DNA from 3 places in the Raoultella sp. genome. Region 2 is predicted to be linked to each of the others. Evidence: predicted binding sites of a transcription regulator. Region 2 holds the regulator's gene; each other region holds the start of a gene.

Region 1 (10,098 bases), on a different contig from region 2:
GGGGAGTGAGTTTTGTGGTATCGCTGGCGTCTATTGCTATCTGGCTCGTGCTGGGGGGCGCGTGGATGAAGCTGGTGGGATTCTGGTAGTTGAAAACATGACGAGTGCCGGTAAATAAAAACAGGGCGATTTCGCCCTGTTTTTAATCCTTCATCTTGCGTTTATCGGCGTCGAAGGGGTTAGCCTCGTTTCACGACGCGGATAGTTTGTGCCAGACGAGAGGGTTTCTCTTCGCTGGTTTTCTGCGGTTCGGTGACGCAACAGGTTTCGACGCAAACAAAGGTTTTATAACCGTCATCCGGCATATCGCCCATACTGACGGACAGTGCCGGGCCTGGGTTCCAGCCCACGACGTTGCTGTGGTGATGGTGGACGACGTCGATGTTGCGATTCAGCGCAGCGTCGTGAATCACGCTACACGCTTCGGCATTCAGATAGACGCGGTCGGTACGATCCGGGAAGGTCTGCACGCCGTTGCTCAACACGCCTTCTTCGGCATTGTTCACTTTATCGATATAGCGGTCACCGAGGCCACTCACTTTTACCGTGGCGATATCACCGACGTTGAAGTAGGTATGCAGGGCGGAGGTGGTTTCAAATTCGCCGTGCGCTTCCAGTTCGATCTCGCAGGTTTTACCCAGTTTGAAACGCGCATAGAGCGTGAATTCGTGCGGCCAGTAGCGACGAGTTTCATCGCTGCTTTGCAGTTCAAAGGTCAGCATCACGCCGCTGTCATCTTCATCGTGGCCTTTCAGCGTCCACGGCAGGTTGCGGGCGAAGCCATGGGACGGTAAACCCTGCTGCGACGCCGGGCCGAACCACGGCCAGCAAACCGGCACGCCGCCGCGCAGGGCCACGCCGTTTTTGAATGGCGTATTGTTGCTGAGCCACAGCACTTCTTGCTCGCCAGCCGGTTTCCAGGAGAGCAGGTGCGCGCCCTGGAAAGCAACGGAGGCTTTAACCTGCGGATGGTCGACAACGAGCAACTCCAGCTCATCAAGCTGGCGGCGGGAGAGGACAGGGGTAAGTTGTTCAACTACCGGGAGAGCAAAAATTTTGTTAATCATGGTGCAATCCTAAAGGTTAGCCGTAAACATGAAGCCATAAAAAAAGGCGACCGAAGTCGCCTTTTTGGATCAATGTCTCATCTCAACTTATTTGGAGATGTGAGCGATCAGGTCCAGAACTTTGTTGGAGTAACCCGTTTCGTTGTCGTACCAGGAAACCAGTTTCACGAAGTTGTCGTTCAGTGCGATACCTGCTTTGGCGTCGAATACGGAAGTGCAGATTTCACCGTTGAAATCGGTGGAGACAACGTCGTCTTCGGTGTAACCCAGAACGCCTTTCATTGCGCCTTCAGAAGCCGCTTTGATTGCTTTCTTGATTTCTTCGTAAGACGCTGCTTTTTCCAGACGAACGGTCAGGTCAACAACGGATACGTTCGGAGTCGGAACGCGGAACGCCATACCGGTCAGTTTGCCGTTCAGTTCTGGCAGTACTTTACCGACTGCTTTAGCTGCACCGGTAGAGGACGGGATGATGTTCTGAGCTGCACCGCGGCCTCCGCGCCAGTCTTTGTGAGACGGGCCATCAACGGTTTTCTGCGTCGCAGTCGTTGCGTGAACGGTAGTCATCAGACCTTCGATGATGCCGAAGTTGTCGTTGATAACTTTTGCCAGCGGAGCCAGGCAGTTGGTGGTGCAGGAAGCGTTGGAAACGATGTCCTGGCCTTCGTATTTGTCAAAGTTAGCGCCTTTAACAAACATCGGGGTGTTGTCTTTGGACGGGCCAGTCAGTACGACTTTTTTCGCGCCAGCGGTGATGTGTTTACGAGCGGTTTCGTCGGTCAGGAAGATACCGGTTGCTTCAGCAACAACGTCAACACCCACTTCGTCCCACTTCAGGTTAGCCGGGTCACGCTCAGCGGTAACACGGATTTTTTTACCGTTAACGATCAGATGACCGTCTTTCACTTCAACGGTACCGTTGAAACGGCCGTGAGTGGAGTCATACTTCAGCATGTAAGCCATGTAGTCAGCGTCTAACAGGTCGTTGATTGCAACGATCTCAATGTCAGAACGTTCCTGAGCAGCACGGAAAACAATGCGACCGATGCGGCCAAAACCGTTGATACCTACTTTGATAGTCATATATTCCACCAGCTATTTGTTAGTGAATAAAAGGTTGCCTGTAAAATTACAAAAACCTTACGCAGCGTCAAGCGGAATCGTGTCAATCATTGCGACAAATCAATCCAGAGCATGCCTTTGCGCGGTCAATTTATCCCACTTTCCCTTTGAGCCCAATTCCATATTGGGGCTGCGCCCGGAATTTTAAAGGTCATTAAAGATAAAAATGTGATGTTAGTCACAATTATCTGGGCTGCCTTTTGGCATCGAATAAGTTTAGAACAAAAGTCCACGCTTCATTGTTAATGTTTTGTTAGAATCGGGATGTAAAGTTGTCCTTTCACAGTGAGAAGCAAGCACATGGCGAATAAACCTTCCTCAGATGAGCTCAAAAAAAATTTGAGCGAGATGCAGTTTTACGTGACGCAGAATCACGGTACTGAGCCACCGTTCACCGGACGACTGCTCCACAACAAACGGGACGGTGTCTACCACTGCCTGGTATGCGACGCGCCGCTGTTTCACTCGCAAACGAAGTATGATTCAGGCTGCGGCTGGCCGAGCTTTTACGAGCCGGTAAGCGAAGAGGCGATTCGCTATCTGAATGATTACTCCCATAGTATGCAGCGCACTGAAATTCGTTGCGGAAACTGCGATGCGCATCTGGGGCATGTGTTTCCGGATGGACCGCAGCCGACGGGGGAGCGTTTTTGCGTCAATTCGGCCTCATTAAGCTTCAATGACGAAGATAATGGCGAGCAGATTAAAGGTTAAAGAAACGATTCAGCAAATTATTCCAGTGTGGAGTTGAGCGGACCATGGGAATTGAGCAAATAATAGACAGTATGACGCCGGAAGTGTATCAGCGACTGGCGACGGCGGTGGAACTGGGAAAATGGCCGGATGGGGTGACCTTAACCGCTCAGCAGAAAGAGAACAGCCTGCAACTGGTGATGCTCTACCAGGCGCGACATAACAGCGACGCGCAGCACATGACCATCGATACGAACGGTCAGATGGTGATGAAGAGCAAGCAGCAACTGAAAGAGGATTTTGGCATCGCGCCCCGTCCGATTGCGACGCTGAAGATGCAGTAACGAAGCGGCCTGATACCCGGCGGGGCTAACCCTTACAGAGGCAGCAGTGAGGTCGAGTAAGCCCGGCAAAGCAACCTTTGCAGGGCCTGTGGCTGGATTGAGCAAGCCCGGTAAGGTAACGCTGCCACCGGGCAAGGTTGTGGCAGTTCGGGTAAGGCGCAGCTTACATCACCCGATGGCCGTTCGCCGATTAAGGTTTAATCCCAAGCGACGCCGCGAGTTGCTTCGCCAACTGATTGTGGTCATCGGCGCCATACTCCCAGAACATAGCCCCCGCCAGGCCTTTTTGCTTAATGTAATCAGCCTTTATCGCTACCGAACGCGGGTTTTCGTATGACAAGGCGAACAGCGCTTTGCCATCTGCCGACGGGACCGACAGCCACGGAACCTTCGCCTGATCATCCCAATGTTCGGTAAAGCGTTTTTGTGGGTCATTAAGCAATTTGGTGACGATATCGTTGTATTTCACATACGTGTCTTTGGTCAAATCAAAACCCAGCGATGAAAACAGAGCGATGTGCTGTGGCCCTAACCAGGGCTGAGTGACGGGATTTTTTTGCGCATCCGGCTTTGTCCAGTCGATACCCGGCTCAAGGGCGCGTTTGGGTACCCGGCCATAAAAACCGATCCCCAGATTCATCTGGCTCGCTTTTAGACCGGCGGCGAGGTAGTTATTGACCACAAAATCGACGCTGTACTTATCCGCAGCCGCTACCGTCGGCCACCGCGTTGAATCGTACAGGTTGGCGTTGAAGTACTGGGTCCCGTAGGCCATGTCGTAGGTCATCAGGTTGATATAGTCGAGAGACGGCGCAATCGCTTTGACATCCACCCAGCTTTTCGGACTCTCTGCGTTAGCGCCCACGGCGATGGTCGCCAGTTTCTTTGTGCCAAACGCCGCGCGCAGCTCTTTCAGTAAAGCCGTAAAATTATCGCGATCGGCCGGTTGGCTGGCGACCAGTCCCCATGCGCCATTGACCGGATATTCCCAGTCGAGATCGATGCCGTCCAGACCATACTTCTCAACAATCTCCAGCGCTGACTGAATAAACACCGTCCGGGTTTCCTTCGTCGCCGCGGCGCCGGAAAATCCTCGTGCCCCCCAGCCGCCGACGGAAAGCAGGACTTTGAGGTTCGGGTTCTGCTGGCGCAATGTCGGGATTTTCTGTAGGTCAGCCTGTACTTTCGGTGACAGCCATATCTGATGCAGCTTACTGGCATCTTTTAAGGCGTCATTGGTTTCGTCTTTTTCGTCGTTATAGATCAGACCAAATGAGTAGTTGAGATGGGTTATCTGCCGCACGTCCAGCTTATCGATATCGCCGCCGGGGCCGGCAGTGACGTCACCGCCGCCGTTAAAGTAGCCGACGGACATCAGGGAACTGGCGGAGACCACGGAAGCACAGAGCAGGGGTAATGCTGCCAGCAAAGGCAAAAGCTTCATATCAGATCCTCTTTGACTTAAAAAAGTGGCATTGAAAAACAAACACGCCACGTAAATGGCGTGGCGGAAAAACAACGCGTTAACACTACCAGCGATAGTGCGTTGAATCTGCGAGTCAGCTCAATTTATAGTCAAAGCGAAGCGGGGGATTGCCCGAAGCGGCGGCTTCGGGCACGAGGATTACGCCTGCGTTTCCAGCCAGTCGTCGAGGGTGTACAGCGTAGCACCGGCGGAGGCCATCGCCATAAAGGCAAGCGCGCTATCCTGCGGCTGGAGGTTGACCCCGCGGCAGCCGTCGGTAATGACGTTAACGCTATAGCCGAGATTCAGCGCATCCAGCACGGTGTATTTGACGCAGTAATCGGTCGCCAGCCCAAGAACGATGAGATCGGTGATGCCGTGTTGGCGCAACCACTCATCGAGCCCGGTTTTTTGTCGGTGTTCGTTGTCAAAAAAAGCGCTGTAGCTGTCGATGGCCGGATTTTCCCCTTTATGGAATACCGCGGCAATCGCCTGCTGCTGCAGCAGTGGATGCAGCGCCGCACCTTCGCTGTTCTGCACACAGTGATCGGGCCAGAACGTTTGCACCAGGCCATCAAGCTGCCCCCGGGTATAAGGTTCGACCTGGTGCTGGCTGGCGAAGCTGCCATGGTTTGCCGGGTGCCAGTCCTGGCTAGCGACGACGGTTTCGCCGCGGGCAAGACAATGGTCGATAAGTCGGTTGGCGATATCTATGGTGCTATCACCTTCCGGTACGGCCAGCGCGCCGCCCGCGCAAAAATCATTTTGTAAATCGACCAGCAGTAGTGCGCGATTCGTCATCGGTTCTCCTTACTCATCGGGAGTCAGTTCGCCACGCAGGTTTTCCTGCATCAGGTTGCGAATCTCATCGACGCTCAGGTTCTGACTCAACAAGTAGTGTAGCTTGGTCAGTGTGGCCTCAACGGTCATATCAAAACCGCTGATGACGCCCGCCTGGGCGAGAGCGTTACCGGTGGCATACCCCCCCATATTGACTTTGCCGGACATGCACTGGGTCAGGTTAATGACCACGATCCCGCGTTGGCTGGCTTCTGTCAGAACCTGGATAAACTCGCCATTTTGCGGAGCATTGCCGACGCCATAGGAACGCAGGATCAATGCTTTCACCGGTTGACGCAGGAAATTACGTACCACATCGGCCGAAATGCCCGGATAGATCGTCACGACACCAATCGGTTGCGGCGTGATGGGATGCACCATCAGCTCGCCAATACCGTGTGGCGCTGGCGGCGTGCCGAGGCGACGAATGTGGATCCCTGCCTCCAGTAAAGGAGCCAGATTGGGGGAGGCGAAGGCATCGAAACCGTCGGCATGAGCTTTGGTTGTGCGGTTGCCGCGATAAAGACGATTATTGAAGAACAGCGCCACTTCATTGATCGGGTAATTAGCGGCAACGTACAGGGCATTCAACAAATTGATCTGCCCGTCGGAGCGCAGTTCGGCTAACGGGATTTGTGACCCTGTCACAATAACCGGTTTACCCAGATGCTCCAGCATGAATGACAGCGCTGAGGCGGTAAAGGCCATGGTGTCAGTCCCGTGCAGGATAACAAAGCCATCGTACTCGTCGTAATGCGCGCGGATGTCGTCGGCGATGTGCTGCCAGTCTTCCGGCGTCATATCGGAAGAGTCCATCAGTGGCGCATATTCATGGATCGTAAAGTCCGGCATCTCCGGACGATGGAACTCAGGCATCAGCGCCAGCTGACGCTGCAGGTGGCCGGAAACGGGGATATAACCGTGTTCTGAGCGCTGCATACCGATGGTCCCACCGGTGTAGGCAACGTAAATCGATTTCTTTTGCATATCATCGCTTAGGTTGTACATAGACAGGCGCAGTATAAGGTGAGCGCTAAAAAAATACAGCGCAATCCCCCGTTATACTTCACCTTACAGGCGAGTGGCAGGCGAATTTCCCCCGACAATACTGATGTTGTCGGGGGATTGGCCAAACGGGGGGAACTAGTGGATATTGGCGCAGGTTAAGCAGAACGCGTAGCGGTTCTGCGGATCGTTGAACGCGGCGAGCTTATCGCTCTCAGCTTTGACGGCATTGGCCGCGGCGGCAACCGGCGCTGGCAGCCAGGCCTGCAGAGCTGCCGGCAGCGACGCGCGTACCGAACCAGTCAGGCTATCGATCACCATCGAGAATAACGTCGGCTCTTCCTGGTAGTAGTCGATATGCCACTGTTTCAGTTTCGCCAGTTCCGCAGCTTTTGTCACCGCGTCGTCAAAGTCGCCCAGGCTATCGACCAGCCCGTTGGCTTTCGCATCTTCACCGGTCCAGACATGGCCCTGGGCAATCTGGTCGATTTTCTCCGGCGTACTGTTACGCGCATTGGCCACCAGGGTGATAAAGCGTTTGTAGCCATTCTCGATGCTCAGTTGCATCAACTGCTGAACTTCAGGCGGCAGCGATTTGGTCGTTGAGACGTCGGCCAGCGCCGACGTCGCTACGCCATCGGTGTGGACGCCGATCGAATCCAGCGTATTTTCGACGGTGTTAATGACGCCGAAGATGCCAATCGAGCCGGTGAGAGTGCTTGGGTTGGCCACGATATAGTTGGCCGGCGTGGAGATCCAGTAGCCGCCGGAAGCGGCCATGCCGCCCATGGAGACCACCACCGGTTTACCCGCGGCTTTCGCCGCCGCCAGCTCTTCACGAATCACTTCCGAGGCGCTGACGCTACCGCCCGGGCTGTTGACGCGCAGGACAATCGCTTTCACCTTCGGATCGAGGCGGGCATCGCGAATCTGCGCGGCGGTGGTGTCTCCTCCGACATTACCCGGCGTCTCTTCGCCGTCCATGATCGCGCCGTTAGCGAAGATAACCGCAATGGTGGCACCCTGGTCGGACGGTGTTTTCACGCTGTAATCGTAATAGCTGATCGCGCGATAGTTATTATCCGCTTTGCTCCAACCGAACTGTTTAGTCAACGCCTTCTCCACGTCGGTCGCGGTGCCCAGCTCATCAACCAGTTTGTTGTTCAGCGCGTACTGCGCCGTATCGCCATCCACTTTACGCAGACCGTCAATCAGGCCCTGAGCGCCAGGGAACAGCTGCTGCGCCGTGATTTGGCGGTTAGCGGCGATGGTATTGAGGTAGTTTTGCCACAGCTCGCCAATCCAGCGACTGTCGGCTTCACGAGCGGCAGGCGACATATCGTCGCGGATAAACGGCTCGACCGCCGATTTATAGGTTCCGACACGGAAAACATGCGTCGAGACTTTCAGCTTGTCGAGCAGAGATTTGTAATACAGGCCGTTGGTGGCAAAGCCGTGCAGGTCAACTTCACCCTGCGGCGAGAGCCAGATTTTATTGGCGAAGCTCGCCAGATAATATTGCCCCTGGCTGTAGCTACTCCCCACGGCATATACCGGTTTGCCGCTATCGCGAAATTCGCGCAGCGCCTTACCGATATACTGCATCGAAGGCTGATCTCCGCCGGCAAAATTTTTCAGATCCAGTACGATGCCGGTGATATTGCGGTCATCTTTCGCCTGGCGAATGGTTTGTACGATATCAAACAGCGAGTTTTCCTGGAGACGGTCGGAACTGGCCCCAAAGAGCTGACGACCGATCACCCCGAGTTTGCTACTGGCGGACGGTTTATCGACCACCACACCGGTGAGATCCATCAGCAGTGCACCGCGAGCGGTATGTTCCGTTGTAGTGCTGCTGAATTGTGCCCAGATGCCAACACAAACCAGGACCAGCAACAGGAAAACCAGGTTCAGTGCGAGCTGGCGAATAAAATTGAGTACCCGCCACGTCCATTTAAAAAATCCGGCGAGCAGCCGCCAAAGAGTTCGCATGTATTCTCCCTACATTGTTAAAAATGGGCTAACCGCTTGGGTTGCCGCGTCTGGTTATCCTAAAGAGACGGTTGACGGTTGTCAGCAGGAATCACCGGTCGTGCTGTAACAAAATTCTTGCGCATGTTAATTTTATGAAAAATGACAGCACAGGAGTCACAAAAATGGATGCTCTCGAACTACTGATTAATCGCCGCAGCGCTTCTCGTCTCGCAGAGCCGGCACCGACCGGCGAACAACTGGAAAATATTCTTCGTGCCGGGCTACGCGCCCCGGATCACGGGACGCTGCAGCCATGGCGTTTCTTTATTATTTCTGATGAAGGCCGCGAACGCTTCAGTCAACTGCTGGAGAAAGGGGCGATAGAGGCCGGGCAGGATGACAAAGGCATTGAAAAGGCCCGCAGTGCACCGTTCCGCGCTCCGCTGATTATTACCGTTGTCGCCCGCTGCGAAGATCACCCGAAGGTGCCTAAATGGGAGCAGGAAATGTCGGCCGGTTGCGCCGTGATGGCCATGCAGATGGCGGCGTTAGCGCAGGGCTTTAACGGCATCTGGCGCAGCGGCGCATTGACCGAAAGCCCGATCGTCCGTGAAGGATTCGCCTGCCGCGAGCAGGATAAAATCGTCGGTTTTCTCTATCTGGGAACGCCGCAGCTTAAAGCCTCAACAACCGTTTCTCTGCCGGACACCGCGCCGTTTGTGGTCCGCTTCTGATCCACGCAGAATAAGAACAGCCCGGCAGGCGTGAACCGCCGGGCTGTCGCGCAGACTATTTCTGCTGTTTCGCAAACTCGTCTTTGGCTTTTTGCAACTGTTGCTGGAAGGCCGGATTGGTATGCAGCGTGGCAACCACCGCCGAGCCGACAATACGCGCCGCGTCAACATCGCTCTGCCAGTGGTAACCGCAGATCACCCGACTTTCACCGAGCTCATAGCCGCGTTTGAGAATCTCATTCTGGCGCTGCGGGTTGATTTCAGCCAGCACCAGCGCGGTGGCCCAGCCGATAGAAGTGTGCCCGGAAGGGTAGGAACCGTTTTTCGACAGCTTATCCTGTTCGGCAGTATTGCAGGTGGATACGCCATAGAAAGCAAACGGACGAATACGCATATACTTCTCTTTTGCGCTTCGGGTCGCCAGATCGCCTGCGTCTTCAATCATGTTGGTGAGCAGTTTGTGGAGCGCCGGCGCGTCCTTTTCGGTGATCGGGGAGCCGAATACGGCGGAGAAAGCGTTTGCCACGCCACCTGCGCTCAGATTGGCGTCTTCTGCCGCCAGCTTCCCGCGTTCGGTAGCGCGCAGCAGGCGGCCTTTCTCATACATCGCCTGATCGTTTAAAAAAGCAATGCTGCCCACTTCCGGCGGCGGCGGGAGCAATGCCAGACTGTCAATGGCCTGGGCGTTTTTCAGATAGTAAAGATCGGGCTGCGTGGTGGCATCATTCCCGGCGGGAACCAGCGCAAAGGCGCTCACCGAAAAGAGACTGGCAAGGCAAAGGGTGAGAACACGCTTTTTCATCAAGATATCCTTATTGTGTGAGAGGGGGACAATGGCGCGAAACGGATGCGAA
Region 2 (10,098 bases):
AACGCTGGAGCGCAACCTCACAAGATTCCAGATAGCGTCGGGCCAGTTCCGGCGTTAGCATCGTATGCTCGCGGGCCAGCGTGGTCATCGCGTTGATATGCTCAACAATAAACTGGCTGTGGGTGACCCATAGCTTCATATCATCAAGATAATGTGTGTTAAACCCGGGTTCCTGCATGGCCTGATTCAGCGAGTTATACAGTGAGTTATGTGCCTGGTTGACACGCATCCGGCGATAGGCCAGCGCCGGGGCTTGATGATCGTCGCTGAGAATCAGCCTGATCGCCTCCTGATCGGCTTCCAGCGCGTCGTGAGCATTCTTGCGCAGTAGCCCGCTTTGCCATTGCGGCCATAGCCAGACCATACCGCCAAACGCAATAAGGCAGCCAATAAGCGTATCGATAAGTCTGGCGACAATATACTGCTCGCCATTTAGCGTCAGAAGCTGCAGGGTATACACCGCCGTCACGGTAAAGCCAACCATCGCCCAGCCGTAATGTTTGCGAATAATCAGGTAACTCAGCAGCGTGACGACCAGCATCGCCGAGAGTGTATAACCCTCCGGGACGTGAAAGTGCAATGCCAGGCCGGCGATGGCCAGACCGGCAAGAGTCCCTGCCGCCCGATGGACAATACGTACCCGTGTCGCGCCGTAGCCGTTTTGGGTCACAAAAAGCACCGTCATCAGGATCCAGTAAGGCTTGGGTAGGTTCAGGGTGCTTCCCATCAGGCTCGCGGCCGTTAACATCACGCAGATACGTGCGGCGTTACGTAACGCCGGCGATTTCCACGAGAGATAGTTCTTTAGCGCGGGCAGCAACGGCAGACGGCGCTCTTTATCCGCCATCAGATCGCGAGCATACAGCGGGCGCTGGGTGCGCAGTACCCGGGCTATTCGGCTGAAGTGCCAGGCGCAGAACTGCCCTACCGGGTTGTCGGGATGCTGCCAGGCAATTTTCTCTAGCGCGCCGATTTGCTTATCCATGTGGAAGCGTTGCGGATAGCGGTGGTAGAGAATGTCATCAGCCAGTACCCTCAGGCGGGCGGCAACGGTTTGTGCGTTCCAGCGGATCACCGCCTCGGCATGGCTGCGCTCAACCAGTTTTTGCACTTCTTCGGGTTGGTGCAGGCTGACGGAGATATGTTCCTGTAAATCCAGCGCCATCTGAAACGCTCGCAGCAGGCGCTTGTGGTCATTGCGCTGGTTCGCCGCCAGCATATGCATCTGCTGGTAGCATTGGGTGATCAGGTCCACCACCTTCTGCTGGCGCGTGAGCAACGGCGGCAGAGAAGTGCTGGGATCGATATGCTGGGTCAACAGGCTGTATTTGGCTTCGCAATAGTTAGCCAGCTCCCGATAGAGCAGGCTCAGCGATTCACGCAACGGCTGCTCGCGCCATAGCCAAAACCAGAACCAGTTAAACAGGCCGTACCACAGCGTCCCGAGGGCGTAGATCAGCAGGGGTTCCCAGACGGGCATGTTTCCGGCAAGGCTCAGGGTAAAGATAGCGGCAATTAACGAAGCGGGCAGAAGCCTGGCATGCAGAGAGCTGATCTCCGCCGTTACGCCGAGCAGCAGCGCCAGGCCGCTGAGGATCAAGGGCAGCGGGATATCCTGCTGAAGAAGAAGCTGGACGACCAGGCTACAGCCGGCAAACAGCGAACCGCCAATAATCAGACGTTTAAAAAAGCGTTTATGCGGTGTATCCAGACCGGCGACGTTACAGCAGGCGGGCACTAGCGAGAACAGCAGACCTTGCTGTAAGTGACCGAGGAGGAAGCCGATTGCGACAGGCAAACACAACACCAGCGTTTGCCGCAGTGCATAGTTGACTTCCGGGTGGTAAATCAGCCTGCGCCACATAGAGGGGAAACAAAAACGGCGTATTGCGGGCGCAACACGCCGTTTCATCGACTTAACGCGTACCGTATACGACGATAGTTTTGCCGTGTGCGGAGATCAGGTTCTGATCTTCCAGCATCTTCAGGATACGGCCAACGGTTTCGCGGGAACAACCCACGATCTGACCGATTTCCTGGCGGGTAATTTTAATTTGCATACCATCAGGATGGGTCATCGCATCCGGCTGTTTTGCCAGGTTCAACAACGTCTGAGCGATGCGCCCGGTGACGTCGAGGAAGGCAAGGTTACCCACTTTTTCTGAGGTCACCTGCAGACGGCGAGCCATCTGCGATGACAAGCGCATCAGGATATCCGGGTTAACCTGAATGAGCTGACGGAATTTTTTGTAGGAGATTTCGGCCACTTCACATGCGGTTTTCGCACGTACCCAGGCGCTACGCTCCTGGCCTTCTTCAAACAAGCCTAATTCACCGATGAAATCGCCCTGGTTGAGGTAAGAGAGGATCATCTCTTTACCTTCTTCATCCTTGATGAGCACAGCCACAGAGCCTTTGACGATGTAGTACAACGTTTCTGCTTTTTCACCCTGGTGGATCAGCGTGCTTTTAGATGGGTACTTATGAATGTGGCAATGAGACAAGAACCATTCGAGGGTAGGGTCTGTTTGCGGTTTGCCAAGCACCATGCGCGGTTATCCTCTGTTATAAGCTATCTCCGGGTGCCGACACTACACGGCATCCGGGCATGCAATCGTATTGTTTCCCTATGCCTGGGAAACGGGCTGGTGATTTTTCTTCAGCCTGTAATGTGAACTCCTCTGCATACATGCAGTACATCAATGTAATACTGTAGCATCCTGACTGTTTTAGCATAGCTTTTGCCGCATGTCTCCTGGTGTCTCGCTTCAGCATGATGCAGGTCGCCTTCCGTTGCGAGAATTGTTATGTACGCGTAATCTGTCAGGAAAATTGCAACCTTGGAGTTAAATTTTATGCAAGCTCGTGTGAAATGGGTTGAAGGGTTAACCTTCATCGGAGAGTCCGCATCAGGTCACCAGATTCTGATGGACGGCAACTCCGGAGATAAAGCGCCAAGCCCAATGGAGATGGTGCTGATGGCGGCGGGCGGATGCAGCGCGATCGATGTCGTGTCTATTTTGCAGAAAGGTCGCCACGACGTGACTAACTGTGAAGTCAAGCTGACGTCTGAACGTCGGGAAGAGGCGCCGCGCCTGTTTACCCATATCAATATGCATTTTATCGTGACTGGCAAGGAGCTGAAAGAGGCTGCCGTTTCCCGCGCGGTGGATCTGTCGGCGGAGAAATACTGCTCGGTGGCACTGATGCTGCAAAAAGCGGTGAATATCACCCACTCATTTGAGGTAGTGGAGGCGTAATGCCCAGATACCCGGTGGCACGCTGCTTACCGGGTTGACACCGCTCGTCGCGCCACCCGGTCATTTAAATCGCTTTACCTTCCATCAAGCGCTCCACCAGCGGCGTCATGATGAGCTCCATCGCCAGCCCCATTTTCCCGCCCGGCACCACCAGCGTATTGATATGCGAGATAAACGAGCCCTGCAGCATCGCCAGCAGCCAGGGAAAATCGATATCCCGCAGGTTGCGGAAGTGGATCACCACAAAGCTTTCATCCAATGACGGGATGCCCTTTGCGGCAAACGGGTTGGAGGTGTCGACAGTGGGGACGCGCTGGAAGTTGATATGGGTACGCGAAAACTGCGGCGTGATGAAATTGATATAGTCTTCCATTGAACGGACAACGGAATCCATCACCGCTTCACGAGAGTGGCCTCGTTCGCTGGTATCGCGGATGAGCTTCTGAATCCATTCCAGGTTGACGATAGGCACCACGCCGACCAGCAGGTCGACATTCTGCGCGACGTTATATTGCGGCGTGACAACCCCGCCGTGCAGCCCTTCATAAAACAGGACATCGGTCGGCTCCGGTAGCGGTTGCCACGGCGTGAAGGTGCCCGGCACCTGATTCCACGGCACCGCTTCATCATAGGTATGCAGATATTTGCGCGACTGGCCGCTACCGTTACGCCCATACTCAAGGAAGGTGTTTTCCAGCAGTCCGAAGTCGTTGGCTTCCGGGCCGAAGTAGCTGATGTGTTTTCCCTGATCGCGCGCTTTGCGGATCGCCATGTCCATTTCCGGGCGGGTATATCGATGGAAGCTGTCGCCTTCCACCTCAGCAGCACGCAGGTTTAGCTGAGCGAAAATTTTACGAAAGGCGAGGCTGGTGGTCGTGGTTCCCGCGCCGCTGGAGCCCGTGACGGCAATCACCGGATGTTTGGCAGACATAACAACTCCCAGAGTAAACGATGTGTGGCGCCGCCTTAGCCGTGAAACTGCTTGCGGGGCATGATGTTGACCGTCTCGTGCAGTTCTGACCACACCAGTACGGCTTCTCCGCTTTTCAATTGTTGTTTGACGTCGGCGACTTTATCCGCCAGCGAGCGTTCATGTTCACCATAATCGGTGCCTTCACGCAACACAAAGCTTTCGATTAGGTTATCCAGCGTTTCGGGATCCAAATCGTGCCAGGGAATCATCATTTTTGTGCTCCTAACCAACGGGTTAACCAGTCCGGAATACGCCTTTCCAGCCACATTTCTGGCTTGCGCAGCGTACCGCCGACGAACCCGACGTGTCCGCCATTTTCTGTCAACTGATACTCGACGTTTGCCGGGAGCTGTTCTTGCGGCGGAATGGAGTGGTGGTCCATAAAAGGATCGTCCTTCGCATGAATGATCAGCGTCGGTTTAGTAATGTCGCTGAGTCGCGGCATGGCGCTGCACTGGCGATAGTAGTCGAGTGCATCCGCAAACCCGTGAATCCTGGCAGTGATCATATCGTCAAATTCGCGGATGCGGCGCATGCCTTTGAGCTGGCGCAGATCGACCGGGAGCGAACCGGGATAGGCTTTCAGCTTACGCGCAGCGTTGGCCTTTAACAGATTGAGCAGATATCGTTGATAGACCCGGGAAAAGCCCTTGTCCATATGATAGCTGCAGGCTTCGAGCATGAACGGGGCCGAGACGATAACCGCAGCATCCAGCGGGACATTATCGCCTTCTTTGGCCAGCAGGCAGCCCAGCATATTCCCGCCCAGCGAATAGCCGACGGCGGCGGTTGGCGCCGCACCCCATTCGCGTTGTAGCCAGTGCAGGAACCAGCTGCCATCTTCGGTTTCACCCGAGTGATAGATGCGGTTATTACGGTTGGGTTCGCCGCTACAGCCGCGGAAATGCATTACCACGCCCAGCCAGCCGCGCTGCATGGCCGCATGGATAAGACCGTGAGCATAGGGGCTGTGCAGGCTGCCCTCCAGTCCGTGGAACACGACCAGTCGCGGTTTGTGTTGCGCCCCGGCGGGGTCTTCACTCCACGCCAGATCGACAAAATCACCGTCCGGGAGTTCAAGGCGCTGCCAGTGCGGCGTGAATCCCAGCTTACGGCGAATCAGACGCGGCAACATGGTCTGCAGATGACGATTGCCCACACCGCGCATAGGGTGGAATTCGCGCGAGTCGTCTTCGGGGGGCGTCATTTCTGTGGGGGTGATTTCAACCATAGCACCAGAGCAGTTAATCATCTTATAAAACATTATACCGCGCATGAAGTGCGCAGGTTATCCAATATGTGGTCTTGCGGCCTGTGCTATAGGTTACACGAAATTGCAGCCGGATGATGACTGCTTGCGGGGTAAGGATGAGCCGCTGCCCGCGAAGGCTGTAAGGGGAAACAGCCACTGCCTGGTGCGAATGGCTGTGAGGCTGGCTCAAAACATGCTGTTGCCACTGGCGGTTTTTTCCGGAACCGTCTGAATAACATCCCAGTGCTCAACGATCTTGTTATGCGCATCGAGGCGGAAAATATCGATAATCGCCCGGGTGACGTCCGGCTCGCGGCCGGTGGACGCAACGTGCAGAACGACATAGTCGCCGTCGACAATCACGCGTTTAATCTCGCTGTGCGAGGCGGGGAATTTGTCTTTCAGAAAGGCGATGAATTGACGAAAGCCTTCGGGCCCATCCTGCGCGCCAGGATTATGCTGGATATACTCCTTCCCGAGGTAGGTTTTTGCGGCGTCAAAGTCTTTGTCGTTCAGCGCTTTATTATAAAAAGCGATGACGTTTTCTTTATTCTTCAATTCGCTCGCGGTGTAGGCGGCAAAGGCGGAGTGGGTCAGGGCGCAAAGCAGTGCGAGGGAGATGAACGTGTTTTTTACCATGGCAATGTCTCTTCGCTGATGAGTGTTGTGGTTTTTCGCCGGGGCACATCACGGCGCGCTTCCCTAATGCGGCGCCGTTGCGTTTATGCTCCTTGTTTTAACATAACCAGTTTTAGCCTTCCTGCAGCATTTGCTCCAGCTGCTCCTGTGCCTCCAGCCAGGCCATTTCACACTCTTCCAGGCCTGATTTTGCACTGGCCTGCTGCTGCAGACAGGTGGTCAGCTCCGCTTTGCGGGAGGCGTCATACAGCCCGCTGTCGCCGAGCTTCTCTTCCGCCTGGGCGAGCTGCGTATTGAGCTTATCCATCTCTTTTTCGAGGCGGGTAATCTCTTTACGCAGCGGCTGAGTCAGCGTGCGTAACTCCGCTTCACGACGTTTCTGGTCTTTGCGGGCTTGTGCGCTGTTACCGCCCTCTTTCGCAACGTCAGACGATGAACTTTCCTGCTTCTGCGAGTCGCTGAGCCACTGCTGATAATCTTCCAGGTCGCCATCGAACTGCTCGACTTTGCCGTCATGCACCAGATAGAGATCGTCGGTGGTGGAGCGGATCAGGTGGCGATCGTGCGAAACCACAACCAACGCGCCTTCGAAATCAATCAGCGCTTCAGTTAAGGCCTGACGCATATCGAGATCGAGGTGGTTGGTTGGTTCATCGAGGAGCAGAAGGTTAGGGCGTTGCCAGACGATTAATGCCAGCACCAGACGGGCTTTTTCACCACCGGAGAAACGCTGCGTCTCTTCGTTAACTTTATCGCTCTGGAAACCAAACCCACCGAGATAGTCGCGCAACTTCTGCTCTGTCTCCTGAGGTGCCAGGCGAGCCAGGTGCTGCAATGGGGATTCGTCAGCGCGCAGAAACTCCAGCTGATGCTGAGCGAAGTAACCGAGCTTAATGCCTTTAGCGAGGCCAATCTCGCCGTGCAGTGGCTGGAGTTCACCGGCCAGCAGCTTGATCAGCGTCGACTTACCGGCACCGTTACGCCCTAACAGGCCAATACGCGAACCGGGCACCAGGTTTAGCTTGATCGAGTCCAGAATCACCCGCTCGCCGTAACCGGCGCTGACTTTTTCCATTTTCAGCAGCGGGTTTGGCAGGCTTTCCGGTGCGCGGAAACTAAAGTGGAACGGGTTATCGACGTGAGCTGGCGCGATAAGCTCCATGCGCTCCAGCATTTTAATACGGCTTTGCGCCTGCTTGGCCTTGGTTGCCTTGGCGCGAAAGCGATCGATATAACTTTGCAGATGTGCGACGCGCAGCTGCTGGCTTTCATACATCGACTGCTGCTGTGACAGGCGGGTGGCGCGCTGCACTTCAAACGAGCTGTAGTTGCCGGTGTATTCGAACATCGTTTGCTGTTCGATATGAATAATTTTATCGACTATCGGATCCAGGAAGTCACGATCGTGAGAGATCAGAATCAGGGTGCCGGCGTAGCCTTTCAGCCATTTCTCCAGCCAGATAACCGCATCGAGATCGAGGTGGTTGGTCGGTTCATCGAGCAGCAGCAGATCGGAACGACAAATCAGCGCCTGCGCGAGGTTCAGACGCATACGCCAACCGCCGGAAAAGTCGCTGACCGGACTTTCAAGCTGCTCATTACTGAATCCCAGCCCGTGCAGCAGGCTGGCGGCGCGCGAACGGATGGTCCAGGCATCAATGGCATCCAGTTTACCGTGCACTGTTGCGATGGCGTGGCCGTCATTGCGCTCGTTGGCCTGGTTTAAATCGGCTTCGAACTGGCGATATTCGCGATCGCCATCAATAACATAATCAATGGCCGGCTGCGGCAGCGCAGGGGTTTCCTGATTAACCCACGCCAGCTGCCAGTTACCCGGAAAGGTCATACTGCCGCCGTCAGCGCTAATCTCGTTTTTCAAAAGCGCTAGCAGCGTGGATTTGCCGCAGCCGTTTTTGCCCACCAGGCCGACCTTCTGGCCAGGATTGATGGTAGCGGTGGCGTTGTCCAGAAGGACCCGTACGCCGCGACGAATTTGTAACGAGGAGAAAACAATCATAAGGCGCCGTATGTTCTGACTATGTTAGTTTGTCATTATGATAATGTAATGTGGTAGCAAATTGCTCCACCGGGCCGCAATGGTAGCCCAAAACGAAGATGATACACAAAGTCATTCTGGTTGCGTCGGGACGCAGCCGTTGTACAGGCCACCAGAAGACGTTCGGGAGGGGAATGATGTCTCAGACAGCGAAGGTTTTGCTGCTGTATGCCCACCCAGAATCTCAGGATTCCGTGGCCAACCGGGTATTACTTGAACCGACTTTACAGTTGCCTAATGTCACCGTGCACGATCTCTATGCACACTACCCAGATTTTTTTATCGATATTGCCCATGAACAGGATCTGTTGCGCCAGCATGAGGTGATTGTTTTCCAGCATCCGCTCTATACGTGGAGCTGTCCGGCATTGTTGAAGGAGTGGCTGGACAGGGTGCTGACTCGCGGCTTTGCCAGCGGCGCAGGAGGGAACCAGCTTGCGGGAAAGTACTGGCGAAGTGTGATTACTACTGGTGAGCCAGAGAGCGCCTACCGACGTGATGTAAATCGCTATCCCATGAACGATATCCTGCGCCCATTTGAACTGACTGCCGGCATGTGCCGGATGCACTGGATGAGCCCGATTATTGTCTACTGGGCTCGCCGGCAATCGCCTGATGACCTGAAAAACCATGCGCGCGCGTATCGTGACTGGCTGGCTAACCCTATCACGGCAGGAGGGAATAATGGCGGGAGCTGATCTGCTGTTAGCGGGGGTGTTATTTCTGTTTTCTGCCGTGGTGGCGGTTCCCCTGGCCGCCCGATTGGGTATCGGCGCGGTATTAGGTTATCTGCTGGCCGGGATTGCGATAGGCCCGTGGGGTCTGGGTTTTATCAGTGATGTCGATGAAATTCTTCATTTTTCCGAACTGGGTGTTGTGTTCCTGATGTTTATTATCGGGCTTGAACTCAACCCGGATAAGCTCTGGCGCCTGCGTAGTTCCATCTTTGGCGTCGGGGCGGCTCAGGTCATGCTCAGCGCAGGTATTCTCGGTGGGTTACTGATGGTGACCGGGTTTTCCTGGCAGGCAGCGGTGGTCGGTGGTATTGGCCTGGCAATGTCGTCCACGGCAATGGCGCTGCAGTTGATGCGTGAGAAAGGCATGAGTCGCAGCGAGTCCGGACAGCTGGGTTTTTCCGTGCTGCTGTTTCAGGATCTGGCCGTGATCCCTGCGCTGGCTCTGGTCCCGTTGCTGGCTGGTTCGGGTGATGACCATTTTAACTGGGTGACAGTCGGGTTGAAGGTTCTGGCCTTCGGTGGGATGCTGATTGGAGGCCGTTTTCTGCTGCGGCCTGTTTTTCGGTTTATCGCCGGCTCCGGGGTGCGGGAAGTCTTTACCGCCGCAACGCTGCTGCTGGTGCTGGGGTCGGCCCTGTTTATGGATGCGCTTGGTCTGTCTATGGCGCTCGGTACCTTTATTGCCGGCGTTCTGCTGGCTGAAAGCGAGTATCGTCATGAGCTGGAGATCGCCATTGAGCCGTTTAAAGGGCTTTTACTCGGGCTGTTCTTTATTTCCGTCGGCATGGCATTAAATCTGGGGGTGCTCTACACCCACTTACTGTGGGTGGCCGCAAGCGTTGCCGTGCTGGTAGTGGTAAAAAGCCTCGTGCTGTACGGTCTGGCTCGGGTATACGGAGTGCGTAGCTCGGAACGGATGCAGTTTGCGGGAGTGCTGAGCCAGGGGGGCGAGTTTGCGTTTGTGCTGTTCTCACTGCCCGCCTCGCTGCGACTGTTCGAAAACGATCAGATGGCGCTGCTGCTGGTGACGGTCACGTTATCGATGATGACGACGCCGCTGCTGATGACGCTTATCGATCAAATTCTCTCCCGACGCTTTAACCAGCCGGAAGAAGAAGATGAAGCGCCGTGGGTTGAGGACGATAAACCGCAGGTGATTATTGTCGGCTTTGGTCGCTTCG
Region 3 (10,098 bases), on a different contig from region 2:
CACTTCATCTTCAACCCGGCTAATCCTGGTATTGCCAACCACGCCGCGCTTCAACAGCAGATAGCGTGTCGCGGCGCCAACCCAGCTGTAAATCGTTACCGGCGTATTGTGCTCCCCTTTCCAGGTCAGAAAGCGGCGCATTCTTTTCAGCTGTCGATGGACATCCTGCACGGTTTCAACCGGCTCGGCAAACAGCTCACGGTAATCATTGGTCACGATTTCCGGGTGCGAATTCTGGATCAGGTACGTTTCGCAGGACTGGGTAATCAGCGTTAAAGAAAGAGTATTAATGGCCTTCAAACGCTGATTGGCCCGGGCCCAGCGCGAGGACTCCATGATAAGGTTGCCGCGCATTCCTTCCAGCGCGCTGGTCCGACGCACCAGTGCCCCCCATGCTTTATCAACCACTTCGCTATCGCCATGCGCCACGCAAAGCTGCATCAGGCGGTACTGTTCGACCAGCAGGTTATCCAGCTCAAGATCGATCTCTTTCTTAATCGAGCGAGGGGAAAATAGCAGATCCGCCATGATGGCGCTGACAATGCCCACCACAATCTCGCTACAACGCTCAACGGCAAACTGCGGCGCCAGCATCGGGTCGGTATGAATGGTGATAACAATGATAAGCGCGGTATAGCCTGCCAGCCCCCAGGCGTAGGAGTTTTCGACGCGAACCAGCGAAGAGATCCAGGTGCAGAACCCCGCCCACACACAGCACACCAGCATCATCAACAGCGGCGCGCGAATCATCAGAATGATTATCGCCAGCGCGGCAATACAGCCGATAAACGTCCCGGCGATACGCAGCATCCCACGATAGCGGATGGCGCCAGAATAAGGTTCTCCACCGGCGGCAAACGCGGGACCGGCGGTGACAATAGCCGCGGTGAGCACCGCCCAACGCGGCGTTTCCAGTTGAAAGTGGAAGCCGACAAAGAGTGCCAGCACCAGCGCGCACGCTAATTTAATCGCGAAGCGAAGGTGCCGGGGATAAATGGTGAAGATCCCCATGGCGATTAACCAAACTCACGCAGGCGCATCGCCAGTTTCTGGAAAAAGTTCACCCGGGTTGTATCACGGTCTTCTTTACCGGTAATCACTACCGTCGCGGTTGTCCCCGCTGGCCACAGATTGCCCTGCTGCTTGTCGAGTCGAATACGGACCGGCACGCGCTGAGCCAGGCGAACCCACTCAAGGTTAGAGTCCACGGAAGCCATCCCTTTGGCGTCGCTGCTGCTGCTGGCGTTGGTCACCCCGGCGGCGATGCTGTCCACCGTACCTTTAATCGAGCGACTGCTTCCCAGCGGAGTAATTTCCGCACGGTAGCCCTGACGTACTCCTTCCAGTTTGGTCTCTTCGAGGTAGGCCACCACGTAAAAGCTATCTTGTTTCACCAGTGCCACGGCTGTCGAGCCACGGGTAATAAATTCACCGTTGTAAACGTTGAGGTTAGTCACCCAACCATCGGCCGGCGAGCGGACAACTGTGCGTTCAAGATCGAGCTTAGCCAGATCCCGGCTGGCCACGGCTTTCGCCAGCTGATGTTCTACCGTTTGTAAGACGTTATTGGCCTGGTCTATCTCTTCTCGAGACATCGCCTGTACACCCAGCTTATTACGGCGGCCGGCTTCAACACGTTTTTCCTGCGCCAGAGTCTGGTAGTAGTAAACGTCGGCCTGAGCTTCTTCGAGGGCTTTCTGATAACGCGGCTGGTCAATCACAAACAAAACCTGGTCTTTCTTAACCAGCTGGTTATCCTTGATATTTACCTGCGAAATCAGCCCGGAAACATCGGGTGCGATGGCCACGATGTCGGCGCTGAATCGCGCGTCACGTGTCCAGGGAGACGCGGTGTAATAGACCCAGGCGCGAAAAATCGCGACAAATGCCAGGATAACCAGTATCACAGTGATTGCGGTACGGAAGATATTTCTTGTTAGTGTTTTCACATCGACCTCAAACGAACAAACGCGATATCAGATAAAAAAGGCAGCAATATAACGCGGTATTAAACAGTGCAGGGTGCCAGACAAAATCATAGATGCCGGTGGGAACCAGCAGTCGGTTAACCAGCCAGAAGATGGCCAGCGAGATTAGCAACTCAAAGAAGATCGGCGGAAACGACAAGCCGAAAATCACGATGACAGGAAACAGACTCATAATGACCTTGGTAAGAAGCGTACAGGTGATATGGTGAAGCGTTTATTATGTAGCTAACAATATAGTAACGTAACAATTGCAGCATGATCTATATTATGTGATCTAAATCACTTTTAAGTCAGAGTGAATAATGGAACGATTAAAACGCATGTCCGTTTTTGCCAAAGTGGTTGAACTTGGTTCATTTACCGCCACGGCACACCAGCTCCAGATGAGCGTTTCATCCATCAGCCAGACTGTCGCCAAACTGGAAGATGAACTCCAGGTGAAGCTGCTTAACCGCAGCACCCGCAGCCTTGGCTTAACAGAAGCCGGTAAGATCTATTACCAGGGCTGCCGACGAATGTTGTTCGAAGCGCAGGACGTCCATGAGCAACTGTACGCGTTTAATAATACGCCTATCGGTACGCTGCGCGTCGGCTGCTCCTCAACTATGGCACAGAATGTCCTCGCCCACATTACCGCCGGAATGCTGAAAGAGTACCCGGGTTTATCCGTCAACCTGGTCACCGGAATTCCTGCGCCGGATCTGATTGCTGACGGCCTGGATGTGGTGATCCGTGTCGGGGCATTGCAGGATTCCAGTCTCTTTTCACGCCGGCTTGGCTCGATGCCGATGGTGCTCTGCGCAGCGAAAAGCTACCTACAGCAGGCGGGCATCCCGGAAAAACCGGCCGATCTCACCAGCCATTCGTGGCTTGAGTATAGCGTGCGCCCTGATAATGAATTTGAAATTATCGCCCCGGAAGGGATCTCAACCAAACTGATCCCACAGGGCCGCTTTGTTACCAATGACCCCATGACGCTGATACGCTGGCTGACCGCAGGCGTTGGTGTGGCTTATGTCCCGCTGATGTGGGCAATCGAAGAGATCAACCGAGGCGAGCTGGAGATCCTGCTGCCAAGCTACCAGTCCGATCCTCGCCCGGTGTACGCGGTGTATACCGAAAAAGACAAGCTACCGTTGAAGGTTCAGGTCTGCATTAATTCGCTGACGGAGTATTTCGTCGAGGTGGCAAAAATTTACCAGGGGATGCACGGAAGGGGAATTTCCCGCTAGCGGCAACACCAAAGAAGGAGTGTCGCCGGTGCAGGCTGCGCCTCCACAAGATGCGGAAGCGCACTCAAAACACTCAGGCGGTTCCGCCAACGGTAAGGTTATCGACTCTCAGCGTCGGTTGGCCAACGCCTACCGGCACGCTCTGGCCCTCTTTACCGCACACGCCGACACCGCTATCAAGCTTCAGATCGTTACCAACCATGGAAATTTGCTGCATCGCTTCAATCCCGGAACCGATCAGAGTCGCGCCCTTCACCGCTTTCGTGACCTTACCTTTTTCGATCAGGTAGGCTTCTGAAGTGGAGAACACAAACTTACCGGAGGTGATATCGACCTGACCGCCGCCAAAGTTAGGGGCATAGATACCATAATCAACCGATTCAATAATTTCCTGCGGCGTCGATTTACCTGCCAGCATGTAGGTATTCGTCATACGCGGCATCGGCAGATGGGCGTACGACTCGCGACGACCGTTACCGGTCGGGGCAACCCCCATCAGGCGCGCGTTGAGTTTGTCCTGCATGTAGCCTTTCAGGATACCGTTCTCAATCAGTACGTTGTACTGGCCCGGCGTCCCTTCGTCATCAACGGCCAACGAGCCGCGGCGATTGGCAATGGTGCCATCATCCACTACGGTGCACAATTCGGAAGCCACCAGCTCCCCCATATGGCCGCTGAACACCGAGGTACCGCGACGGTTGAAATCGCCTTCCAGGCCGTGCCCTACCGCTTCATGCAGCAACACGCCGGGCCAGCCCGCACCCAGCACCACCGGCAGCATGCCCGCCGGGGCGGCAACGGCAGACAAATTCACCAGCGCCATACGTACCGCTTCTTTCGCCCAGGCATCGGCACGGACTTCACCCCCTTCGGCTGCCAGGAAATAATCATAGCCAAAACGTCCGCCGCCGCCGCTGGAGCCGCGTTCGCGTTTACCGTCGTCTTCCACCAGCACACTGACTGACAGACGCACCAGCGGACGAACGTCCGCCGCTAATGTACCATCGGTCGCGGCAACCAAAATCAATTCATATACACCGCTCAGGCTGGCGGACACTTCCTGTACGCGTTTATCAGCGGCGCGAGCGGCTTTATCGACGCGACGCAGAATATCCAGTTTCTCTTCGCGGCTCATACTTTGTAGCGGATCGATACTGGTATACAGAGTGCTGTATTCTACCGCTCCCAGGGTGCGCACTTTGCCGTCACCGCTATCGCGCACGATGGTGCGGGCCGCCTGCACGCTCTGTTCCAGCGCCAGCCGGCTGATTTGGTCGGCATAAGCAAAACCCGTTTTCTCGCCACTGACCGCACGCACGCCGACGCCCTGGTCAATATTGTACGAACCATCTTTAATGATGCTGTCTTCCAGAACCCAAGATTCGTGATAGCTCGACTGAAAATAGAGGTCGCCGTAATCCAGACGGCGCTCGGCCAACTGGCCAAGAATGGCAAAAAGATCCTGATGATTCAGGCCATTTGCTGACAGTAATTGTTCACTTACCAGGTTCAGGCTCATCGTTATGCTACTCGTTTGTTGCCGCACGTCAGGCGGAAATAAAAAACGCTATCCATTGAGAGTGCGGTAATTCCCCGCAATCGTCAAATCATTGCTTTTTGTCGCTGCGCGCCTGGCGTAGGACTTCATTGATCTGCGGCTGATCGATAGTGCCAGTGATGCGATAACGCAGGATAGAGACTTTGTTCCACAGCGGCCCCAGCACTTTACTGGCGGCAAACACCGCGGCGCCAACTATTGGGTTAATCACAAACGCGGTCGCCACACCAACGGTCGCCGAAATTTCCGGGGCCACGACGGCCTGCATATCAAGCTGGCGGCGTACCAGGTCAACCGAGCCCTTCATGGCGATATCCGCCTCGAGGCCATCCACCAGCGTATCATCCGTATTCAGCACGCCGTCTTTAATCCATGCCGTGCTGTTGATCGAGTCAAAGTAGAAGCCTTCACTAAAAGTATCGCTAAAGTCGAAACGCAGCTTACGCAGTAGCGCATCGACGCTCAACAGACGCAACAACTGCCCTGCATGACCGGTGCTGATGTCGGTAAACTCGCCTTTTCCGAGATGGCTTTTCAGCACCCCATTGAGCGATGCCACATCCGGCTGCCACGGCGGTGCGCGCCAGTGCAAATCGTAATCGACATCGAACGACGCCCCTTTCACCGGCGTTGAAATACCGAAGAAGCTGGCGAAGGAATCGGTTTTATTCCCATGCAGTTTACCTTTCAGCGACGTCCGCACGCCGCCGGGGGCATTGACCCATACGCCATCGGAGGTCAGACGGCCAAAACCGGTATCCACCAGCCCGTTAGCCAGCGTCAGGGTATCGCCTTTAATGGAGAAATCGCCGTCGATCCGCCCGTATTTTTGTCCCCATAGCCAACACTCTGCGCAGCGCAACTGGAGATCCGGCCAACCGCGAAAATCAAGGCGGTTACCGTCCAGCGGGCTCGCCCCGCTGGACGCTTCACCACTCTTCTGAGCGGCCACGGGATTGTAATACAGGTAGCGAATGGCAGCCTGCCAGGGGGCATTTTGACGCAGTGTCAAAGAGGCATTGATTTCCCGCCCCTGGGCTTCAATCTTCGAGCCCCCGGCATCCGGTTGGGTTACCAGACTCACGTTGTTCCAGTTCTGGCCAGCAAACGTCAGTGACGGCGTGCGCAATGTAATCCGTTCCGGGAAGAGAATACTGCTGCTGACTTCATTGACTGCGCCGCCCTGGAAAAGCGCCAGCCACTCCGCGCCATCCATCGGTGGCATATTCAGCTCAACGCCAGCCTGATCCGGCAGCGGAGAAATGGCTTTGCTATCGGAAGTTAAAATCGCCCGGTCCAGCGTCAGTTTACGGTTCAGCAGCCAGCGGCTGTTGAAATGATTTTTGCCGCCGATCGCGCCGGTCAACTCGAAGCTGTTTAACCCACCCTGGACATTAATTTTTACCGGCAGCGGCACCCCCGCCTTTTTATCGACCGGAGAAGGTAAGTCGCTACTTACATTTTTCAGATCGCCTTTAATATCAACCTTATAGCTCGCATTCCCATGATACGGCAGCTCAATTGCCACCTTACCGTCCCACGGCACGCTACCGCTAACGGCATTATTGACTGCTTTTGGCAGAAAACCGGTACGCGACGGCTGCCAGTTGGCGTTCATTCCAACGTTGACCTGGAAGGCTTTAGGTCCCTCGGTGGTGGAAAAATCGAGATTCAGCGGCTGATTAAACCAACTGGCTTTCAGGGGCTCGCTCTTCAGATCGCCATTGATAAAGCTGAACTTGCCGGTCAGATCATGCAACGTTGTATCAATCGGTTTGATAAACAGGCTGTTGTTCACCAGATTGACATCGCCTTTCGCGGTGGTCAGCTCGCCATCGAGCGGGATATCAAGATGTAAGCGAGCACTTACATTCCCATCCAGTTGTAGCTCATCCAGCGCCGAACCCAACGTCTCTTTCAGAGGCGTCTCTTTAAAATAGGGGCCGACATCTTTCCCTCGGCCATTGATATCGGCATCAATAAGCAGTTTTTCCCGCGAATAATCGGGGATAACCGCATCAAGATTGCTGGCGGAGACATTACCCAGCATCACCTTATCGACCTTCATCCATAAACCATTATTGATAAAGTCGAGGTTGATATCCAGCCCGGTTAATGCCGGCCAGTTGGGTTGAAAGGCAAAAGTGGCGTTGGTTAATGGCACCGAAACCTGGAACTGGCCTTCGTTATGCAGATACGGGAACAGGTGCGGATTACCGCCGTAAACCAGAGTCGCGTTGGTCGACTGCCCGCCTTTGATTGCGCCGCTGAGATAATCCACCAGCGCTTTTCCCATCAGGTTCTCCGGGAAATAGCGCCATGCCTGACCGCCGTCATTGGTGCTGATCCCCGCCAGAATCCCCAGCCAGGGTTCATCACCCTGCGGCTGTAAATAACGGAATCCTCCCCGCGCACGCACCCCGGTCGCCTGCACGTCAATGTTGCGCCCGTCGAGCATAAAACCTTTGTCATTCTTCACCCAACTGAGGGTGGCATCTCCTTTGGCGATTTCCAGCGGGGCGCGGAAGACCGTGGCATAAGGCATTTTTGCCTCGCGCATACTGGCGTGCAGAGTACCGTTCTCCACACTACCGGCAACGCTACCGGAGAAATGCTCGGCCCCGGGCAGCAGCTTCCACTGTTTCCAGGAGAACTCGCTCCAGCTGGCCTGGAAACGGGATTTCTCCGCCGCCTGCAGCGGAATATCCAGCGCCAGAAGATCGATTTTGCCAGCAGGTTGCGTGGTGCGCCAGACCTCTCCCAGCTCAGGGGCCAGCTTATCGACAATAGGTTGCAGCCCAGTCAAGCCATTCAGATCGAGGTTACTGGCGCGGACACGCAGCTCATCGCTACGCGCGTGGTCATCGCCGCCGACATCCTGTGCCGGGATCCACGCCATTGCCAGCGCGCCGCGTGGCCAGGCTTTGCCATCGATCGAGATACGCGTATCCGGGATATGGAAGCCCCAGCCCTGCTTTTCGCGGAAGATATGAGCCGTCAGATTATCTACCGTCAATCGATGGGGCTGATCATCTCCCCGCCAGCTGGCGCCGCCCTTCTTCAACCAGACATCGCCGCTGGCGATATCGCCTTTGTCGATGGTCATCCAGCCTTCAAGGCTAAAGCGCGCCTTTTGCAACGCAATATTGTCCTGCATCCAGCGACCCAGCCACGGCTTGACGTCAATATCGTCCGCCTGTAGCCATACACGCCCTTTGTTCAGCAAGCCATTTTCATCACGCAGATCCATTCGTACCTGCATCACCCCATGCTGGCCGTTCAGACTGGAGAGGCTCAGTTGCCCTTCCGCACGATGGCGGTTATTTGTGTTCAGCCAGGTGAGCTGCGGAACCGCTAATTCCGCACGTTGCCCGGAAATGGTCACGAAACTCAAATGGCTATCGCGCAGAATAAAGTGGTCGAACTGGCGCAGGAAAAGATCGCCAATATGGTCGGTTTTCAGGCTATCATCGCCATCATTGGTCTGGATTGGCGAATTGGTATGGATTTTCAGTTGCCAGAAGGTGAGGTCGCGGAACTGCCAGCGCATGTGCAGCAGACTTTGCCAGACATCCAGCGCCAGAGTGACCCGTTTAACAGAGAGCTGACCGCCGTCTTTCAGACCAGCTGAGACATCGCGAACGTCGAGCGTCGGACCAAAATTTTCCCAGCGAGCCGTTAGCTGTGAAGCATTGACCGGCGAGCCTGAAATCGCAGAGATTTTTTCCAGCAGTTGCGGACGCCATGTGTCCAGCTGCGGCAAAACGAGACGCAGGCCGCTCACCAGCAGTGCGACGACAACGGTCAATGTTGCCGCGGTGAGCAGTAATATCCCGGGCAGTCGCCTCACGCCTCTCTCCTTGTCTGACTTTTGCACGTCATCCGTCTATTTGCCTCCGCGTCAGCGGCGTTGACTTCCGGGATAAGGCGCCGTTTAGCCATACTCCCGGGCACCAGAACAGAGGCAAACCAGATGTTTACATCATAACGACATCGAACTGCTCTTGATTATAAAGCGGTTCAATTTGTACTTTGACCTGTTTGCCGACAAAGATTTCGACTTCCGCCAGCGCGTGCGACTCTTCCCCTTTCAGGGTTTCCGCAACCGCAGGAGAAGCATAGACCAGGAAACGATCGGAATCGTAGGCATGATGCACACGCACAATCTCACGCATGATTTCATAACACACCGTTTCCACTGATTTCACCGTACCGCGTCCGTGGCAGGTAGGGCAATCCTTACACAATACGTGCTCAACGCTTTCACGAGTTCGCTTACGGGTCATCTCTACCAGGCCAAGCTGGGAAAAGCCGTTAATGCTGGTTTTGACCCGATCTTTACTCAACGCCTGTTCCAGTGAATGCAATACCCGGCGGCGGTGATCTTCATTATTCATATCAATGAAATCAATGATGATAATCCCGCCCAGGTTACGCAGACGCAGTTGGCGGGCAATGGCCTGGGTCGCCTCAATATTGGTATTAAAAATCGTATCGTCGAGATTGCGGTGACCAACAAATGCCCCGGTATTGATGTCCACGGTGGTCATCGCTTCGGTTTGATCGATAACCAGATAGCCGCCGGACTTCAGCTCCACCTTACGCTCCAGCGCGCGCTGTATTTCGTTCTCCACGTCAAAAAGATCGAAAATTGGCTGCCGGCCACTGTAATGCTCCAGCTTGCTGGTCATTTCCGGCATATATTCAGCGGTAAACTCGACCAGCGATTCATACGTCAGGCGGGAATCGACGCGAATACGATCCAGGTGCTCATCGGCAAAATCGCGCAGCACGCGCTGAGCCAGTGCCAGTTCACCATACAGCTGATAACGGGTCTGCTGACGTTTTTTGCGCTCCATGACCTTAGTCCATACGCGCTTGAGGTAGGCCGCATCGGCGGCTAACTCCTGTTCGTGCACCCCTTCTGCGGCGGTACGGATGATAAAACCGCCCTGCTCATCGCAGTAGTCGGCCACCACCTTCTTTAACCGCTCGCGTTCAGCTTCACTCTCGATACGTTGTGACACGCCGACGTGAGAAGCCCCAGGCATGAATACCAGATAGCGGGAAGGTAGCGTAATGTCCGTCGTCAGGCGGGCGCCTTTCGTGCCGAGCGGATCTTTCACCACCTGAACCATCAGGTCCTGGCCCTGACGAACGAGTTCGGAAATATCGCGCACCGTAAACTGCTTTTGTTCTTCCCCGGCCACGCATTCGGTATGCGGCATAATATCTGACGCATGCAGAAATGCGGCCTTATCCAGGCCAATATCTACAAAAGCCGCCTGCATCCCCGGCAGTACACGACTGACACGACCTT

What was found. The regulator CRP, encoded in region 2, controls carbon source genes, mostly activating them, when cyclic AMP is high. The targets are predictions, from matches to a motif close to ATGTGANNNNNNTCACAT.
Region 1: the regulator CRP is predicted to act here: its motif matches at 2,356-2,373, upstream of msrB (peptide-methionine (R)-S-oxide reductase MsrB).
Region 3: the regulator CRP is predicted to act here: its motif matches at 2,256-2,273, upstream of aaeR (HTH-type transcriptional activator AaeR).

What each region holds. Positions count from the first base shown of each region.
Region 1 covers NZ_JBCNNS010000021.1:2,195-12,292, forward strand. Annotated here, with positions in the region: partial or broken gene ACZAHD_RS05510 (anion permease) at 1-89, shown strand, start outside; gene ACZAHD_RS05515 (D-hexose-6-phosphate mutarotase) at 180-1,067, opposite strand; gene gapA (glyceraldehyde-3-phosphate dehydrogenase) at 1,155-2,150, opposite strand; gene msrB (peptide-methionine (R)-S-oxide reductase MsrB) at 2,490-2,903, shown strand; gene ACZAHD_RS05530 (YeaC family protein) at 2,948-3,226, shown strand; gene chiD (chitinase ChiD) at 3,417-4,670, opposite strand; gene pncA (bifunctional nicotinamidase/pyrazinamidase) at 4,851-5,492, opposite strand; gene ansA (asparaginase) at 5,502-6,518, opposite strand; gene sppA (signal peptide peptidase SppA) at 6,675-8,528, opposite strand; gene ACZAHD_RS05555 (NAD(P)H nitroreductase) at 8,693-9,244, shown strand; gene phoC (acid phosphatase PhoC) at 9,300-10,046, opposite strand.
Region 2 covers NZ_JBCNNS010000048.1:10,813-20,910, forward strand. Annotated here, with positions in the region: gene ACZAHD_RS10795 (YccS/YhfK family putative transporter) at 1-1,864, opposite strand, end outside; gene crp (cAMP-activated global transcriptional regulator CRP) at 1,917-2,549, opposite strand; gene ACZAHD_RS10805 (OsmC family protein) at 2,856-3,260, shown strand; gene ACZAHD_RS10810 (phosphoribulokinase) at 3,325-4,191, opposite strand; gene ACZAHD_RS10815 (YheU family protein) at 4,227-4,445, opposite strand; gene ACZAHD_RS10820 (hydrolase) at 4,442-5,464, opposite strand; gene ACZAHD_RS10825 (nuclear transport factor 2 family protein) at 5,672-6,124, opposite strand; gene ACZAHD_RS10830 (ABC transporter ATP-binding protein) at 6,237-8,141, opposite strand; gene kefG (glutathione-regulated potassium-efflux system ancillary protein KefG) at 8,315-8,878, shown strand; gene kefB (glutathione-regulated potassium-efflux system protein KefB) at 8,865-10,098, shown strand, end outside.
Region 3 covers NZ_JBCNNS010000011.1:8,778-18,875, forward strand. Annotated here, with positions in the region: gene aaeB (p-hydroxybenzoic acid efflux pump subunit AaeB) at 1-1,011, opposite strand, end outside; gene aaeA (p-hydroxybenzoic acid efflux pump subunit AaeA) at 1,017-1,949, opposite strand; gene aaeX (p-hydroxybenzoic acid efflux pump operon protein AaeX) at 1,957-2,160, opposite strand; gene aaeR (HTH-type transcriptional activator AaeR) at 2,291-3,220, shown strand; gene tldD (metalloprotease TldD) at 3,294-4,739, opposite strand; gene yhdP (AsmA2 domain-containing protein YhdP) at 4,828-8,628, opposite strand; gene rng (ribonuclease G) at 8,756-10,098, opposite strand, start outside.